3 regions of the Amycolatopsis japonica genome follow, and region 1 is predicted to be linked to each of the others. Evidence: riboswitches for the same ligand, from Rfam matches in the RefSeq annotation. Region 1 holds a riboswitch; each other region holds the start of a gene.

Region 1 (4,018 bases):
GGGCTTTTGGCGGCCGGACTGCTCGCCGTGCTGCTCGTCGTCATCCGGTTGCGGCACGGCCGGATCCTGCTGGCGATCGCGTTGGCCACCGGGCTGGTCGTCTTCGTACCGGTGCGGGTGCTGGCACCGGCGTGGCCACCGCCGGCATGGAACGCCGTCGCCTGTGACGTCGGACAGGGCGATGCCGTCGTCCTCGCCACAGGTGAGCAGGGCAGGGCGGTCCTGGTCGACACCGGGCCGGAACCGGGACCGGTGGACGAATGCCTGAGCAGGCTCGGCGTGGACCGCGTGCCGCTGATCGTGCTGAGTCATCTGCACGCCGACCACATCGGCGGTCTCGGATCCGTCTTCGAGGGCCGGTCGATCGGAGCGGTCGCCGTCGGCCCGGGACGGGCCCCGGCCTGGGCGTGGCAGCAGGTCGCGGACGAGACGGCGCGGCGCGGAATTCCCTTGCTGGAGCTGGAGATCGGACAACGGCTGGAATGGCAGGCGTTGTCACTCGACGTGCTGGGGCCGCGCTATGTCACCCGGCGCTCGGTCCGTGAACAGGATGGCACGGTGATCAACAACGGTTCGGTCGTCCTGCGCGCCGGGACCCCGGCGGGCCGGTTGCTGCTGACAGGCGACATCGAGCTCGCCGCGCAGTCCGACCTGATGGCCGAGGGTGCCGATCTGCGTGCCGAGATCTTGAAGGTCCCGCATCACGGAAGTCGTTACACGGCACCGGATTTCCTCAACGCCGTCGCACCGCGGGCCGCATTGGTGAGCGTCGGTGCCGGAAACACCTACGGTCATCCGAACAAGTCCACTTTGGACAGTCTGGTGGCCGTCGGCGCGGCGGTCGCCAGGACGGACACGGACGGCGACACCGCGGTGGTCGCGGACGGGCGAGGCCTCGCCCTGGTACGCCGGGGTGAGCCCCGCGGCCCGCCTCGTTCCTGAGGCGGGCCGCGCGAAACTCAGATGCCCGAGCTTTTAGATACCCAGAGCTTCGCGGACCGCGTCGGCCGAGGCGCTGACGGTGGCCTTCGGGCCGATCTTGTCCTCGACGGCGTCGAGGGTCTTGAGGCCGTCGCCGGTGATCAGCAGGACGATCTCCTCGTCCGGGTTGAGCTTGCCGGTCTCGATGAGCTTCTTGGCCGTCGCGACGGTCACGCCGCCCGCGGTCTCGGTGAAGATGCCCTCGGTGCGGGCGAGCAGCCGAATGCCCTCGACGACCTCTTCGTCAGTGACGTCTTCGATCGCGCCACCGGTGCGGTTGACCACGTCGAGGACGTAGGGACCGTCTGCGGGGTTCCCGATCGCCAGCGACCGGGCGATCGTGTCCGGCTTGACCGGCTGGACGACGTCGTGCCCGGCGCGGAAGGCCGCCGAGACGGGGGAGCAGCCGGTGGCCTGCGCGCCGAACACCTTGTACGGCGTCTCGTCGACGAGGCCGAGCTGACCGAACTCGCGGAAACCCTTGTCCACCTTGGTGAGCTGGGAACCGGAGGCGATCGGCACCACGATCTGGGAGGGAAGCCGCCAGCCGAGCTGTTCGGCGACCTCGAAGGCCAGCGTCTTGGAACCTTCCGAGTAGTAGGGCCGGACGTTCACATTGACGAACGCCCAGCTCTCCTGCTCGGCGGCGAGCTGGGTGGCGAGCCGGTTCACGTCGTCGTAGTTGCCGTCGACCGCGATCAGGTCACCGTCGTACACGGCGGTGGTGAGGATCTTGGCGCGTTCGAGGGTCTTCGGGATCAGGACGACCGACCGCCAGCCCGCGCGGGCCGCCGCGGCGGCGACGGCGTTGGCCAGGTTGCCGGTCGACGGACAGGCCAGCACGTCGAACCCGAATTCGCGGGCGGCGGCCAGCGCGACGGCGACCACGCGGTCCTTGAACGAGTGGGTGGGGTTCCCGGTGTCGTCCTTGACCCAGACCTTCTTGACGCCCAAGGCTTTCGCGAGCCTGTCGGCCTGGATGAGCCGGGTGGCGCCGGGTTCGGTGTTGGGGATCTCTTCGACGTTCGACGGAACGGGAAGGAGCTTCTTGTAGCGCCAGATGTTCTTCGGCCCGGCTTCGATGTCCTCGCGGCGCACGCGGCCGAAGTCGTAGGCGACCTCGAGCGGCGAGAAGTCCTCGGCGGAAACGAATTCGGGGGCGAGCGGCTGCCGGTGTCCCTCTTCCTTCGACACCAGTTCGACGGCCGGTCCGAGATCCGGGGTCTTGGTGGTGGAGGTCGTGCCGAGGGTTGCGGTCATCGCGAGGTTCCTTTCCTCATCTGCCCCGCCGGTGGCGGGCCGGAATTGGCACCGTGTTCGTCAGCTATCCCGCGATCGCGGGATGACAGGCTGACGCCGGTTGCCGGGGCTTCATCGGGCCGTTCCCTCTGCCCCTCTGGATGAGCGGTATTCGATTGTCGGCACGCGTGTCATCGCGTCGCCTCGCCAACACCGTACGACATGAGCCTCAGGTGGGGCCACCGTGCCCGGAACACATCACCGGACAAAGCACACGAGAGGAGGAGTGGCAGGATCGTCACCGTGACGACGCAAGCTTCCGCCCCATCGCCGCTGGTCCTGGTTCTCGGTGAGGAAGAGCTGCTGATCGAACGTGCGGTCCGCAGTGCTTCGGACGCGGCCAAAGCGGCCGACCCGACGGCGGATCTCACCCGGATCCGGGTGTCGGACCTCACAGTCCCGGCGCTCGCGGAAATGGTCAGCCCCTCGCTGTTCGCCGAGGGCAGGGTGATCGTCCTCGAATCCGCGCACGACATCTCGCAGGAACTCGCCGACGGGGTGATGGCCTACGTCAAGGCGCCCGCCGACGGCATCGTGCTCGTCGTCGTGCACAGCGGAGGCGGCCGGAGCAAGGCCGCGAAAGGGCTTCCAGCCGCCTTGAAGAAGGCGGGCGCGGAGGTAGTCGAGTGCCCGAAGCTGACCAAGGCCGCCGAGCGGGAATCCTTTGTCCGCAACGAGGTCCGCCGGGTCGGCGGGAAGATCGACGGTGCGGCCGTGCTGGCGTTGATCGACGCCGTCGGCTCGGATCTGCGCGAGCTGTCGTCGGCGGCGACCCAGCTCGTCGCGGACGCCGGCGGGGCGGTCGACGAGCAGGCCGTCCGGCGCTACCACCGTGGCCGCGCGGACGTGAACGGTTTCGCCGTCGCCGAGAAGGCCGTCGCCGGTGACAAGGCGGCGGCGCTGGAGTCGCTGCGCTGGGCGATGCAGCTGGGCGTACCGCATGTGCTGGTCGCGGACGCGCTCGCCGACGCCGTCCGCACGATCGCGCGGGTGTCCGGCGCCGGTCGCGGGAACCCGAATCAGATGGCGGGCGAGCTGGGGATGCCGCCATGGAAGGTGCGCAAGGCGCAGGGGCAGGCCCGCGGCTGGGGGCAGGACGGTCTGGCCACCGCGATGAGGGTGGTCGCCAGGCTCAACGCCGAGGTCAAGGGGGTGGCGGCCAATCCGGAGTACGCCTTGGAGCGGGCTGTCCTGGAGGTCGTCGACGCCCACGGCACAAGCCGCTGAGAACGGCGAAGGGCCCCGGCGACGTGAGTCGGCCGGGGCCCTTCGAAAGCCGATCAGAGAGAGTTCGCGCGCTTCGCGAGCGCGGACTTCTTGTTGGCGGCCTGGTTGGCGTGGATGACGCCCTTGGTCACGGCCTTGTCCAGCTTCTTGGCCGCGTCCTTCTGCAGCTCCAGGGCCTTGGCCTTGTCACCGGCGTCGGCGGCCTCGCGGAACTTGCGGATCGCGGTCTTCACCGAGGACCGGATCGCCTGGTTGCGCTGACGCGCCTTCTCGTTGGTGGTGATGCGCTTGATCTGCGACTTGATGTTGGCCACGGGGGCGCTCCTCTTGAATCTCTCGGTGGTTTCACCGCCGCGCTGTGACCGGCCCTGCGTGCTCGTGAGAGCGGCGCGGGTTTCCTCCATGACGGAATGCCACACGACGGTGAAGCGCAAGCTTAACAGCCGTCCCGGCGCGGCTCGCGCCAGCCTCGGGCGGGCTGCTTGCGGTACGGTGAAGATCGTAGTGCCTA
Region 2 (4,018 bases), 3.9 Mb from region 1:
GAGCCGACGGACAGGGCCACCACGGCCAGCTGGGCGAATCCCAGCAGCGCCAGCGGAAACCAGTAACGCGGTCGCTCGTTCCCCATGCGGGGTGAGGGTAGTGGGTCAGGCGCAGAACGGGGGCAGTTCGCGCGGATCGTTTTCCGGCACCCAGCGGCCTTCCGGCTTCTCGTACTGCCAGCGCGCGCCGCGGGCGACGATCTGGCGCAGCGCCAGGACGATCCGGTCCACGTGTTCGGTCGTGCTGCCCAGGCCGAGGCTCACGCGCACGGCCTGCTGGCCCGTCGAACCGGCGACGGCGATCAGCCGTTTGGTCGCCACGTGCGCGCAGAACGCGCCGTCCCGCACGCCGATGCCGTACTCCGCGGAAAGGACCGCGGCGAGCCAGCCAGGGTCGAAGCCGTCGACGACGAAGCTGAGCGTGCCGACGCGGTCGACCGGCGCGTCGAACAGCCGCAGTTCGGCGAAGCCGGGGATGGCGGCGAGACCGCGACGCAGCCGCGCCAGCAGTTCCTCTTCGTGGGCGACGACGCCGTCCCAGTTCGCGGCCAGCGTCTCGCAGGCGACACCGAGCGCGTAGACGCCGACAGTGTTGGGGGAACCGGCTTCGTGCCGCTCAGGTCCGGAATTCCAGACCACGGAGTCACGGCTGACGAGCTTCGTCGCTCCGCCGCCGGCGAGGTACGGCTGGGCCGCGCGCAGCCAGTCGGCGCGGCCGATCAGCGCGCCGGCACCGAAAGGCGCGTACAGCTTGTGGCCCGACAGCGCGACGTAGTCGACGTCCAGTTCGCGCACCGAGATCTTCCGGTGCGGCGCGAGCTGCGCCGCGTCGAGCGCGATCCGGGCGCCGTGCCGCCGCGCGACGGCCGCGATCTCCTTGACCGGCAACAGTTCCCCGGTCACGTTGGACGCGCCGGTGAGCACGACCAGCCGCGGCCCCTGCGGGCAGTCCGCGAGCGCTTCGTCCACAGCGGACACCGCGGCGAGGCGGGTGCGCGGCGTCTCGATCCGGCGAACGTTCGGCCCCTTCCACGGCAGCAGCGCGGCGTGGTGCTCAGTGTCGAACACGACGACCGACGTGTGCTTCGGCAGGCTGCGGGCGAGAAGGTTGAAGGAATCGGTGGTGTTGCGGGTGAACACGACGGTGTCGGTCGATCGAGCGTCGACGAAGTTTCGCAGGATTCCGCGGGTGCGCTCGTAGAGCTTGGTGGAGACCTGCGAGGCGAACCCGGCCCCGCGGTGCACGCTGGCGTACCAGGGCAGGAACTCGTCGACCGCGGCCCGCACCTTGTCCAGACAGGGGGCGCTCGCCGCGTGATCGAGGTTGGCGTAACCGATGTCGCCGCCGGTGACCAGCGGAACCCGCAGACCGGCACCCGCGACCGTCGGGATTTCTTGCGTGGCAACGGTTTCAGCAGGGGTGCCGGTGCGTTCGAGAGCGAGGGTCATCATCATCCTCCGGGCCAGGGGACCCGACGAGGATCCCGCGCTTGCCCGTCGCACCACGCGACGAGCCAGGTCCTCACCCGGGGCACCCCACCGCGGAAGGAGGGTTGCCGGTCAGCTAGCCGGGGCTTGACGCTGACACTCGTGACCTACGGACGAAGTTAGCGGATGGGCGGGCGATCGAGCCAGCCCTCGTCCGCATCTTGAGACGCCGCTCACGTACTCCGCAAGCGGGAAGAGCCGTTGCCCGGCGCCGCGCCGCGCCGGGCAACGGCAGGTCAGACCCGGAAACGGCCGGGCAGTCCGATGGTCGCGCGGGAGGAGACCTCGGTCGCGGTACCCGAGTACTGATCGGTGCCCGCGGTGAACTGCCAGCCGCCGAAGGTCTTGCCGTCGACCGCCTCGCCGTAGGCCTCGGCGACCGTGGTCGAGACCTCGTCGTAGGACTTGCCGTTCCAGTTGCCGGCGCCGACCCCGAAGTCGCGCGAGTCGCCACCCTGGGCGGCGGCCGTGGGCAGGGTCCACAAGGTGAAGTGCACATGGGCGCCGGTGCTGCTGCCACCGCAGGGCAGCGCGTTGCCGGTCCGGCCGAGGGCGTCGCCGGGGGCGACCTTCTGGCCGTCGGTGACCGAAATGTTCTCCATGTGGTAGTACCCGGTGCGCCAGCCGCCGTCGTGGTCGACGGTCACCCAGTCGCCGCCGGAGCAGTGCTGGATCCGGACGGTGCCCGCCAGCGGGGCGCGAACGGTCCTGTCGCCGGGGCTGAAGTCGATGGCGTTCTTCACGCCGGAGTTCCCGTTGTCCGAGTGGATCCCCGCCGAGTAGACCGATTGGCCCGTCTCGAAGGGCAGCCCGAACGCGGGAAAGGCACCGGCCGCCGTGGCCGTCGGGGCGGCGAGAACCACCCCGACGAGTGCCACCGAGGCCCCCAGACCGGCGAACCGCGCAGGAAGTTTCGTCACCTTGCGTACTCCTTACCCCGTGACACTCACCCATTCGATGGAGTCGATTGCGGGGAAAGTAATCCAAAAGGAGTACAGAAGGGAAGAATTTTCTGAGATCAACCGACGAACAGCTGGTGCCGGTACGTGACCTACTGGCCGGATTCGCCCTTCCACCTGGCCAGACGGCCCGCGCGGTCGACGGCCCGCAGGCGTCGTTCGGCCGCGTCACGGGCTTCGGAGGTGGTCACGACGAGTAACTGGTCGCGTTCCTGAAGCCGCGTGTTCTTGTTCGGCGTGAAGCCGGTGCCGTCGCGGACGAGGAGGCTGATCGTCGCCCCCACCGGCAGCCGCAGCTCGGCCAGGTAGACGCCGTGCATCTTCGACCCGGTGTTGATCCGGACTTGCAGGAGTTCCGCGCCCATCTCGTCGAGCGGCGCGGAGTCGACGTCGATCTCGTGCGCTTCGGCGTGCTGGGCCAGCCCGAGCGCTCGCGCGAGCGGGGTCAACGTCGCCCCTTGGAGCAGCGTCAGCACGATGACCAGCACGAACACCGCGTCGACCAGCTCCTGTGCGCCGGGCACCCCGGACGACAGCGGGATCAGCGCGAGCACGATCGGGACCGCACCGCGCAACCCGGCCCACGACAGGAACACCTGTTCTCGCCAGGGGATCTTGAACGGCAGCGCCGACAGGAGCACCGACAACGGGCGCGCCAGCAGCAACACGACCGCTCCCGCGACCAGGCCCTGGACCAGGCTCTCGAAGATCCTGCTCGGCGACGCGAACAGGCCGAGAAGCACGAACAGGCCGATCTGCGCGAGCCAGCCGAGCCCTTCGGCGAAGGAAAGCGTGTCCGACCGGTGCGGCAGCTTCGAATTCCCCAGCACCAGGGCCGCGACGTAAGTGGCGAGCAGGCCCGACGCGTGGGCGAGCTGCCCGCTCGAGTACGCCACGACGCACACCGCGACGGTGGCCAGCGGGTACAGACCGGTGGCGGGCAGCGCCGCCCGGCGCAGCGCGAACGCCCCGCCCCAGCCGAAGGCCAGGCCGATCACCAACCCGGCGGCGAGTTCGTAGACCACCAGCAGCGGCAGCGACCAGTCGACGGTCGCGCCCTCGGCGAGGACGACGACCGCAATGTAGGCCGGGGCGTCGTTGATCCCGGACTCGATCTCCAGCGCGCCCACGAGCCGCTTCCCGATGCCCGCCGATCTCAGCACGGAGAAGACCGCGGCGGCGTCGGTCGAAGCGAGGACCGCGCCCCACAGCAACGCCATCCGCCAGTCCAGGCCCAGCAACCAGTGCAAAGCCGCGCCGGTGACCGCGATACTCACCGCGACGGCCACTGTGGACAGTGCGATTCCGATGCCCAGCGAGGGTTTCACGGCCGTCCACCGGGTGGTGAGGCCACCTTCGGACAGGATCATCACCAGCGCGGCGAGGCCGAGCGACTGGGTGAGCTCGGGGTTGTCGTACTGGATGCCGAACCCGGCTTCGCCGAGCAGGACACCCATCCCCAGGTACAGCAGCAGCGAGGGAAGGCCGACGCGGATCGACACCCGGACGGCGATGACGGCGACGAGAAGCACCGCACCACCGGTGCCGAGGATGAGCGGGAGCTGCTCCAT
Region 3 (4,018 bases), 3.5 Mb from region 1:
ACCTCGTCGGTCAAAGAAAGCGCCTGGAACACGGTCACCAGCTCGTGGTAACCGTCCGGGCGTACGTCACCGACCGACAGGTGCAGGTTGACCTTGGCGGGAACCCTGACGGTTACTGGGGGCGGTACGACGGCGAGCACCCGTCAAGCCTACGTGGCCGTTCCACTTGCGCTGTCACCAGGAGAAAAGAGAACAGGACGAGTCGGACACGAACGGGCCGCCCCGGACGGATTTCGTCCTGGGCGGCCCGTTCGTGGAGGAATCAGGCAGCGACACCCTGCGGTCCGCGGACCGGGTGGGTCACGTGGCCGCCGCGCTCGGCGATCCAGGCGAGCGCGGCGTCCGCACGCTCACCGCGGACACCGAGACGGAACCGGCCAACCGGCGTGTCGCCGATCCGGGTCAGGCCACCGCCGATGGTGGCGAGTTCGACGTCGAAGCGACCGGCGGCCTCCGGGAGCAACGCACCGACCGAGGCGAAGCCGACCAGCACGACGTCCACCGCGCGGTCGTACTTCGAGGCCTGCGCACGCCCGGTCTCGATCGCGGGAAGCAGCGCCTGCGCAGTACGGCTGTTCGGGTCGGAGACCAGGTCGAGCACGGTCCCGCGTTCGATGATCGCCCCGGCTTCCAGAACCGCGACGTCGTCGCAGACACGGCGAACCACGCCGGCGTCGGGAGTGGTGAGCAGCACGGTGACTCCGAGCTCGGCACGGGCCCGGTCGAGCACGGTGAGGACCGCGCCGGACTCCTCGGCCTGCACGCCGGCGGTCGGGTCGTCGGCCAAGAGCACGGACGGCCCGGCGGCCAGCGCCTTGGCGATGGCCACTCGGCGCAGCTGCCCTTCGGACAGGTCGCCCGGCCGCTGCCCCGCCCGGGGGGTGAGCCCGACCAGGTCGAGCAGGTTGCCGACCCGGTTGCGCCGCTGCGGCCCGTCGAGACCGAGCTGTTCGAGCGGCGAAGCGATGTTGCCGGCGATGGTGCGCTCGGCGAGCAATTCCGGTTTGGTGCTCACGACACCGACCTGCCGCCGGATCTCGCGCAGACGGCGTCCGTCGAGAGTCCCTGTGTTGAGGCCGTCGAGGCGGACGACGCCACGGTCGGGACGCTCCTGAAGACCGATGCAACGAGCGAGGGTCGACTTGCCGGAGCCGGCCGGGCCGACGACTCCGAACAGCGAGCCCGCTTGGATGTCCACGCTCACATCGCGCAGCGCGACGACGGGATTTCCGTTGAGGGGAAAGGATTTGGACAGGTTTTCGACAGTGATCACGAGAGGCTCCATGCGAATGGGGCGCTGCTTCTTTCGAGCGCGCCGACCGTCACCGAGTGACCGTCCGGAAACGGACGGTTTTCAGAGGTAAGGGAGAAGGACTCAGGCAGTAACGGTGGAGCGTCGACACGCACTTACCGTGCGGCGACCTTCATCGACGACACGTCGCCTGGTCAGCAGGAGCGGGTGGGTGACCCTGTTCATTAGGCAAAGCCTCCATCGGTCCTGGCTGTAGCACCTGCCCTGTGGAGGGTGGTTGCTGCGACTTCGGCGAGCCAGGTCTCTCAGTCGCTCGGGATGGCTCACTGAGTAAAACCGATCCCACTGGATGAAAGCAAGCGCGTAGGCGCAGATCACACGTCTGGTCGCGTCCATAATACAGGATGGGGCGTCCAGATAATGGAACACAGTCAGGCGCCTTCGACTTGCGCCAGGCGCGCTACCTGCTAAGACAACGCCGGCTCATACAGATCGAGAAGGCTTACGCACGTGCCGACGTGGCGCGGCTGACGTTCGCGCGGTGCCGGTCACATCCGAGGCAGGCGATCAACCGGCGACCGCGGCAATCCGCGCGAACTGGTGGACATCCAGCTGTTCACCGCGGGTCTTGGGGTCGATTCCCGCCTTCTCGAGCAGCTCCCCCGCGCGTTCGGCGGAACCGGCCCATGACGCCAACGCGGCACGCAAAGTCTTCCGCCGCTGGGAGAAGGCGGCGTCGACCACCGCGAACAATCGCTCCCGGTCCACGGACGACACCACCTCGCCCCGTTCGAAAGCGACCAGTGCGGAGTCCACGTTCGGAACGGGCCAGAACACCGCGCGAGGCACCGCGGCGACCTTGCGCGCCTTTCCGTACCAAGCGAGCTTGACGCTGGGGACGCCATAAGTCCGGCTCCCCGGGCCGGCCGCCATCCGGTCCGCGACCTCGGTCTGGACCATCACGAGACCGCTGGTCAGCGACGGCAGTTCAGCAAGCAGGTGAAGCACGACCGGAACTGCGACGTTGTACGGCAGGTTCGCGACGAGCGCCGTCGGACGCGCGGGCAGGTCGTCGGACGTGATCCGCAACGCGTCCGCGCCGACGACCGTCAGTCGTTCGGCCCCGCCCCGTTCGGCTGCGGTATCCGGCAATCGCCCAGCCAGCACAGGGTCGATTTCGACCGCGACGACCTCGGCGCCGGTCGCGAGCAGTCCGAGGGTCAACGAGCCGAGGCCCGGCCCGACCTCCAGCACGACGTCGCCTTCACCGACCCCCGAGAGGTCGACGATGCGTCGCACCGTATTGGGGTCGTGCACGAAGTTCTGGCCGAGCTTCTTGGTCGGACGTACGTCCAGCTCGGCCGCCAGCGCCCTGATCTCCGCAGGACCGAGCAGTTCAGTCACCCGACGATCGTAACCAGCCCCGGTGGGCCACGATTGGCCGGTGGACGACGTTGTACTCGAAGGCGAGAAAGTCCGGCTGCGCGACTGGAGGCCCGGCGACCTCCGACCGCTTCGCGACCTACTCGATCCCACGCGGCCCTGGCATGAAACGAACGGGCCCTATTTCGGCACCCCGACCGCGGCGGCGGCCGACTCGACGGCACGCGAACTCACCACGCCCAAGACCGAGCCCGTCGATCCCCGCACCAGCCTCGCCGTATGCGATCTGAAGGACGGCAGGTTGATCGGCAGGGTCAGCTGGTACTGGGAAAGCAGGCAGACCGACTGGCGGCGGATGGGGTTGGCGATCTACGACGAGCGGTACTGGGGCGGCGGATACGGCACTGAGGCCTTGCGCCTGTGGACGACCTATTTGTTCGCTCGCACCGACACGCTCCGCCTGGACTTCGCCACGTTCTCGGGGAACCCGGGGATGATCGCCGTCGGGCGGCGGCTGGGGTTCGTGGAGGAAGGCCGGTTCCGGCGCGCGCGACGCTGGGCCGGAGGCGTGCATGACGCCGTCGTCTATGGGGTGCTCCGCGAGGAGTGGGACCGGATGACCGGATGACCGCGGAGCTGTGATCCCGCCCCCACCATCCGTATGGCGTTTTCGAACCGACACGTATCCCACTCCCGTGTGATCGGCGCAGGTCAGCGCAGGCGGAGCGTAATGATCATCCACCCGATCGATACCGTGCATTCGTTCGAATCTGCCTCGACAATCGAGGGATGACCAGCAAAAACAATCCCAAGGCCTTCCCGCTCAACCTGCCGGAAGGTGACGCCGAACTGCTCCTCGACGAGTTGCAGACACGGCTACGCGAAGGGCGACGTCTGTTCGCCGAAGTCGGCCAGATCCTGGCCGAGATCGAGTCACGTGGGGTCCGAGACCTCTACGGATACAACTCGATCGCCGCCTTCTACGAGCATGTGGCTCGAGTGCCTCGAGCAGAGGCTCAGAGAGTGACCGGCAGAGCGCTCGCGCTCAATTCGAGACGGGCGCGCGACGGCACGACGATCGACCCCGTCGCGCCGTTGACCGGTGAATCGGCCAGCACCGGCGCGTTGGCCGAGGCCGGTATCGACCGGATCGTCACCGTCATGAAGAGGCTGCCGGACCACCTCGACGCGGACGAGCGGCTTGAGGCCGAAAAGGGCCTGGTCGAACTCGCGGGCGTCGCAAGACCGCGCGACGTCACGATGGCGGGCACCGACCTGCTCGCGCGACATGATCCGGATGGGAAGCCCAAAGACGATCCCGAGCCGAAACGTCAGCGAAGCGAATTCTGGTTGCGCCAGAAACGGACCGGCCGCTGGGACATG

What was found. A riboswitch is a leader RNA that binds a small molecule or an ion and turns the genes downstream of it on or off. The one in region 1 is predicted to bind S-adenosylmethionine.
Region 2: another riboswitch for S-adenosylmethionine. It lies ahead of AJAP_RS11365 (aminotransferase class V-fold PLP-dependent enzyme); the one in region 1 lies ahead of thrC (threonine synthase).
Region 3: another riboswitch for S-adenosylmethionine. It lies ahead of AJAP_RS03915 (methionine ABC transporter ATP-binding protein); the one in region 1 lies ahead of thrC (threonine synthase).

The regions. Positions count from the first base shown of each region.
Region 1 is NZ_CP008953.1:6,257,334-6,261,351, reverse strand. It holds gene AJAP_RS29035 (ComEC/Rec2 family competence protein) at 1-942, shown strand, start outside; gene thrC (threonine synthase) at 976-2,241, opposite strand; SAM riboswitch class I at 2,255-2,388, opposite strand; gene holA (DNA polymerase III subunit delta) at 2,524-3,507, shown strand; gene rpsT (30S ribosomal protein S20) at 3,561-3,821, opposite strand.
Region 2 is NZ_CP008953.1:2,326,666-2,330,683, reverse strand. It holds gene AJAP_RS11370 (hypothetical protein) at 1-86, opposite strand, end outside; gene AJAP_RS11365 (aminotransferase class V-fold PLP-dependent enzyme) at 106-1,449, opposite strand; SAM riboswitch class IV at 1,482-1,596, opposite strand; gene AJAP_RS11360 (M23 family metallopeptidase) at 1,725-2,408, opposite strand; gene AJAP_RS11355 (potassium/proton antiporter) at 2,540-4,018, opposite strand.
Region 3 is NZ_CP008953.1:774,833-778,850, reverse strand. It holds gene AJAP_RS03920 (4-(cytidine 5'-diphospho)-2-C-methyl-D-erythritol kinase) at 1-140, opposite strand, end outside; gene AJAP_RS03915 (methionine ABC transporter ATP-binding protein) at 263-1,273, opposite strand; SAM riboswitch class I at 1,487-1,577, opposite strand; gene rsmA (16S rRNA (adenine(1518)-N(6)/adenine(1519)-N(6))-dimethyltransferase RsmA) at 1,820-2,656, opposite strand; gene AJAP_RS03905 (GNAT family N-acetyltransferase) at 2,697-3,263, shown strand; gene AJAP_RS03900 (DUF222 domain-containing protein) at 3,425-4,018, shown strand, end outside.